Regions from separate parts of the Paenibacillus sp. FSL P4-0184 genome, predicted to be linked through region 1. Evidence: riboswitches for the same ligand, from Rfam matches in the RefSeq annotation. Region 1 holds a riboswitch; the other holds the start of a gene.
What was found. Region 1 has a riboswitch for cobalamin ahead of MKY52_RS05330 (S-layer homology domain-containing protein). Riboswitches for the same ligand answer to the same signal wherever they lie in the genome.
Positions count from the first base shown of each region.

Region 2: another riboswitch for cobalamin. It lies ahead of metE (5-methyltetrahydropteroyltriglutamate--homocysteine S-methyltransferase); the one in region 1 lies ahead of MKY52_RS05330 (S-layer homology domain-containing protein).

Region 1 is NZ_JBBORN010000001.1:1,251,283-1,254,437, forward strand. It holds gene MKY52_RS05330 (S-layer homology domain-containing protein) at 1-1,479, opposite strand, end outside; cobalamin riboswitch at 1,646-1,846, opposite strand; gene MKY52_RS05335 (hypothetical protein) at 1,938-2,516, opposite strand; gene MKY52_RS05340 (cellulase family glycosylhydrolase) at 2,736-3,155, shown strand, end outside.
Region 2 is NZ_JBBORN010000001.1:3,963,816-3,966,970, forward strand. It holds gene MKY52_RS17300 (DedA family protein) at 1-14, shown strand, start outside; gene MKY52_RS17305 (undecaprenyl-diphosphate phosphatase) at 64-924, shown strand; cobalamin riboswitch at 1,379-1,584, shown strand; gene metE (5-methyltetrahydropteroyltriglutamate--homocysteine S-methyltransferase) at 1,718-3,155, shown strand, end outside.

The DNA of each region.
Region 1 (3,155 bases):
GATGTACTGAACCAGATTTTCTCTTGTGCTTTGGTATATTACTCCCTTTTCATCAGGATTAGGGAATAATACCGGGATGTCGTAGTTATGACTATCTAAAGCAATCAGAGCAAATATAGGACCATTATTCCCTTGCTTCTGAACATATTTATAATCAGCGAGTGCATTGATTAGATCATAACCCGCAACATTCGTGATATCTTTTCCGATAGAGGTAAGTCCTAGGATCGCTCTGGAATGCTCTGTGCTTTTAGTAGCATCGAGTTTTCCATCCTTCATTAATTCTTTTACTCTCTTAGCTACATTGTTGTAATAGAGATCATAATAACCACTTGGCACTTCGTAGTTGGCCTGTGCTAGTGAAAGAATTGACCATTCTCCGCTACCTGTTCCAAATGACGGGTTCTTTACGGTGTTTAGAATATAAGCAAGGCTCTTATCTAACTGTTCTTTGACTCCAGTTGTAGCATTTATTTTGTAGGTAACTTGATAAGTTTGTGTTGTTCTATTTTCTGCTCCGTCTACTGCTGTTACAGTGATTACATTACCACCTGGGTTAAGAGAAACCTTATACTCACCATCTGTAGCAGATAGAGTGACTCCATTTAGTTTTACTACTGGAATGATACCGTTATATACATTATCTGTGACAGCTACTCTGAAACTTAAATCTTTATCGGATACTTCCTGTTTATCCTGAATACCACTTACAGTAATAACAGGTGGCTCTATATCCAAAGAATTGGTAAGCCCGACAAGTGCATGATCTACACTTACTTGAGAGCTTTCCATATTTTCGAGCACAGAATAGGCTTGGTAAACTGCCTTTTGTACTACTGCTCTGTCCAAAATACTTTCTTTATTCGGGTCACTGTTAATTTCTGCGATTTCCGCAGTTAAAGCATCCTTATTGGCAAATGGAAATGGAGGTTCTCCCCAACCACCAAGATCAGAACTATAGCCATAAGTGGTGAACTGTGTTCGGATGATGTCACCGTCTTGAGGTTGATAATCAGACATCCCGTACGGAGGAAATTCATTATTTACGGCATACATCCAACCCGACATGTGAGTGTAGTCAAACTGACTTAGCCACTCTTGGTCTGCTTTAGTTCCGACTGTATTCCCATCGGCTGAAATCATATCTAAAATATATTGCGGTATATTGACTTCACTTCTGCCACTATCTTTAACTTCAGATAAATAAAAACTACTAGCTATACTTCCAAAGTTTCTATAATTACCTTCTCCTAGCGCACGTGTTATTAGTGATGCGCCATTGTCCCCTTCGTAGAATGGAACTTTAATAGGCTCCTTAATATAACCTTGACCCAATGTAAACTTCTCTACGGATACAGTTACATACCCTTTAAGTGTAGAGCTTGCTTCATTCGCATGAGCCGGGATTACACTTGTAGAGAACGTCGTGATAAATACTGCTACAATAAGTAACCAAGCTAAAAACTTATGATTTTTCATGTTTCCATAACCCTTCCCTTCTCTTCCTATGTTAAAAAACAGAATAAACTTTCATAGCACTACAAAAAAAACCACTCAACATAACGTCGAGAGGTTTAAGATAGTGAACCGCAATAATAGCAGGCATATACTATATCAAACACCCCTCTATCGCTCGTAGAGTTTAACGGTGTATCAGAAACAGGCAGATATTCTGGCTCAAGTATCATCACCCTTGCTACCTTCCCAGTTTCCCAGTGGTACCTTGCAAGGACTCCTCTTTCACAGCGGCGGGACCGCGCGGGATTCACACCCGCTTTCCATTTAACCAATCTATGATTGTAATTCCGAAACATTCATAATTGGCACCTATTGCTAATATTAATTTTTCCATGCTTCATCATATCTAATATAGTTGCTTTTGTCATGCAATATTTGTTTTTTGTATAACGAGTAGTTAGCGATAATCCTATTGAATATCAAATCATTTTAACCACAATATACTCTTTTTCTCTCAGCTCAAAACCATCCTCCAGTGACAAAGAGGCCAAATCAAAGATTCGATCATACTTTTTATTACGTGGGAGTCCTTCTTCCTCAGCCCAGCATGTATAAAGCTCGAACTCGGCACCAGATACCCCATAATCTGTCATAAGCCTAAATAACTCCCGACAACACTTGAGTGAGGCGTTATACGATCCCGGTAGAGTATCTTTTAGCTTAGGGGATACAGAGAAGCCGCCCCAATTCGGTGAAATCCGATACACATATGGACTCCGAAAATGCTTGCGAATCTCATCGTTCCAATACCCAAGCTCCTCTATAAAAATACCCGCTGCATCTTCTTCCGAGTCATATACAAGACAGTCCTCATCTCTTAAATGAGACAGATCTGCGATGTCATCCAAAGGAATTATACCTTGCAGGCGCAGAGCCTCTCTTTGTTTCTTATACTCCGGGGAATTTTTCACTTCATTATATGTCTTTGCTGACAGTACACTGCCTCTTTCTCCTAACGGAAGCTCTGTAGCCGAGCCTATGTAATGAAATCTGCTCACTGGATTGCCCTCCATAACTTTGGAATCACTGCAAATCACTAATTCATATATGAATTTACCACAAATTAGTAAGGTACTCACAGCAAATGTTCTATGTTAGGGTATTTGGTAAGCGTTTACAACGAATTCATGGAGGTGTACGTGTTCATCTAAGCACCAAAGTACTAAGGAAGGTCAGGTTTAAGCATCCTCAAAAATGATCTTACAAAGGAGAATTCAATGACTACTCGAATCCAGAAATCATTCTTATCATTGACCCTTGTCACCGCTCTTCTGCTCTCTTTGTTCTCATCCATTGCCGCCGCTGCCACCAAGGACGAGCAACAAGCTAAGGCAGCACCAAAGAGTAAGATCCAATCTTATGTAGACGATATGCAGCCCGGATGGAACCTTGGCAATACTCTAGATGCTACAGGTGAGGATGAAACCTCCTGGGGCAATCCGCGTGTGACCCAAGAACTGATTAAGAAAATCGCCGCACAAGGCTACAAAAGTATCCGGATTCCTATCACTTGGGATTCACACATAGGTGAAGCACCGAACTACACCATTGATCAAGCTTACCTCAACCGTGTCGAAGAAGTTGTAGGCTGGGCGCTAGACGCCAAGTTATATGTAATGATCAATGTCCATCACGAC
Region 2 (3,155 bases), 2.7 Mb from region 1:
ACACCGAAGGTTGAGCCGAGAAGGACTTATAGATAAAAGTTATGATTAAAAGGAGGAGAACAAATGGAGCTATTAACGATTATTAAAGCTATTATTTTGGGAATTGTTGAAGGATTGACTGAATTTGCTCCGGTATCCTCCACAGGTCATATGATTATTGTTGATGATATGTGGTTAAAATCGACAGAGTTATTTGGGCAATATACGGCCAATACGTTCAAAGTGGTTATACAGCTGGGGTCAATATTAGCAGTTGTAGTTATTTTTAGAAATCGGTTCATTGAATTGCTGGGCTTAAAGCGTTTCAGCCGCAAGCAGTTGGATCCTGTAACCGAGCAACAACCACAGCTTGAAAAAGGGGGCCACCTGAAGCTTACACAGGTGCTTGTAGGTTTAGTGCCAGCAGGCGTGCTGGGGGTTCTGTTTAATGATTATATTGACGAGCATTTATTCTCTACATCCACCGTGTTAATCGGTCTAGTAGTCGGTGCTGTATTAATGATTATTGCGGATCTATTCGGACCAAAGAAGATTCAAACGGAGAGTGTCGATCAGATTACATATAAGCAGGCGCTAGGTGTTGGTCTGGTCCAGTGCTTCTCCTTGTGGCCGGGATTTTCTCGTTCCGGGTCGACGATTTCTGGTGGTGTTCTTCTGGGTATGAGTCATCGCGCTGCTGCTGATTTCACATTTATTATGGCTGTTCCAATCATGGCAGGCGCCAGTTTACTCTCACTGATGAAGAACTGGCAATATTTCACCATCGATGCCCTGCCGTTCTTCATTGCAGGTTTTATCAGTGCCTTTGTATTTGCACTATTATCGATGCGTTTCTTCTTGAAATTGATCAACCGGATTAAGCTTTTACCATTTGCTATATATCGCATAGTACTTGCTGCAGTAGTATATTTCGTGTTTTTCTAAATCCGTTATAAGGAATCGATATAACAAAAGCCCCCGTAATCTATTGCAGATGACGGGGGCTTTCACGTATGATGACATCAGATTTAAGACACTCACTTTATCCTTATAATTCTCGCATAAACGCTTACCGTCCTTAAAAGGACGCTGAAGGCGTTTTAGCAATTAAATTATAAGAAAGTAAAAGTTTCACGAAATACTTTCTTATAATTCTCGCATAAACGCTTACCGTCCTTAAAAGGACGCTGAAGGCGTTTTAGCAATTAAATTATAAGAAAGTAAAAGTTTCACGAAATACTTTCTTATAATTCTCGCATAAACGCTTACCGTCCTTAAAAGGACGCTGAAGGCGTTTTAGCAATTAAATTATAAGAAAGTAAAAGTTTCACGAAATACTTTCTTATAATTCTCGCATAAACGCTTACCGTCCTTAAAAGGACGCCAAAGGCGTTTTAGCTTGACAATATCGGAGACAGGTGCTTGCCGGAAATTAGTAATTCGGTAGGCTTAATAGGGAAATTCGGTTTGAAGCCGATGCGGTCCCGCCACTGTAACGGAAGAGTCCATAGCAACATATGTCACTGGCAATTTACTACTGCTGGGAAGACTGCTAAGGATGTTGACACCGCTAGCCAGGAGACCTGCCTGTTTCAACAGCACTGCTACACCTACGGAGGATAGGAAGGTGTTAGACGTTAACCATAGGTATATTATGGGCGTCTTTCCCTTTGACTTTTTTAGGGAAGGGCGCTCTTTTTTATAGGAATGCAAGTGATATCGAGTCCAAAATAAGAAGATGGAGAAGGGGAGCTGCAAAGTGACGAACAAAGTAAAAGTAAGCAATCTTGGCTATCCAAGAATCGGGAAAAACCGCGAGTGGAAGAAAACGTTGGAAGCCTTCTGGGCGGGAAAAATAAATGAGGAAGAGTTCCGTTCTGAAATGACAGGAATTCAGCTTCAGCATTTGAAGACTCAGCAGGAGGCAGGAATTGATTTAATTCCGGTAAATGATTTTACGTTCTACGATCATGTGCTAGATACAGCTGTAATGTTCGGGATCGTACCTCCACGTTATGCGTATGATGGTGGCGACATTGGGCTTGATCTTTATTTTGCGATGGCTAGAGGAAATGCTGAGGCTACCGCTTGCGAGATGACTAAATGGTTCAATACGAACTATCATTACATCGTTCCAGAGATCGGTGCACAAACGCCGCGTCTGACCGAGAATAAACCACTGGCAGCTTATCGTTTTGCCAAGTCCCAAGCGGGAATTGAGGGTAAACCTGTGGTTTTAGGCCTTTATACATTCCTTAAGTTGTCAAAAGGTTTTGCATCTGCGGATATTGCGAAGATTGCTGCTCGGTTTCTTCCGGTTTACGTTCAGCTGTTGCAGGAACTGAAGCAAGAAGGAGTAAGCTGGGTACAAATTGATGAGCCAGCGATTGTTACAGGAATTAATGAATCAGAATTATCATTACTTAACTCGATTTACACAGAAATTGCTGAATCCGTGCCTGGATTAAATATTATTCTGCAGACTTACTTTGAAGCTGCTGAACCGCTGGAGGCACTGTTCAAGCTTCCGGTACAAGGTTTAGGTCTCGATTTTGTCCATGATGGCGGGACGAACCTGGCATCGATTGAACGTCTTGGCTGGCCTGAGGATAAGTGGCTGGGAGCGGGTATTATTGACGGACGCAACATCTGGCGCTCGGATCTGGATGCTAAGCTGCAGCTAATCGAGAAGCTGAGTGTACATGTACCGCTTGATCGTCTTATTCTACAGCCTTCTTGCAGTTTGCTGCATGTTCCGGTTACTGTTCAGGGTGAGGTGAAGCTGAAGGCCACCGTTAAGGCTGCTTTAGCTTTTGCTGATGAGAAGCTTAGAGAGCTTGGCCTGCTTGCTGCAGCCTTAGAGGGGACAGCAGAAGCTGCTGCCGCGTTGACAGCCAGTCGCGAAGCCCTTACAGCCTTCCGTGCACTTCCTGAACGCGGTCGTAAGGATGTGGCTGAGCAAGTTTTCGGACTTACAGATTTACCAGACCAACGTAGCCTACCTTTTGCTGAGCGCCTGAAGGTGCAGCAGGAGAAGTGGCAGTTGCCACTTCTGCCAACGACAACAATCGGAAGCTTTCCACAGACCGTAGAAGTGCGCCAGGCAAGGTTGAAATGGCGTAAAGGTGTATGGAATCAAGAGCGTTACGACGGGTTCGTTCGTGAGCAGATTGCAG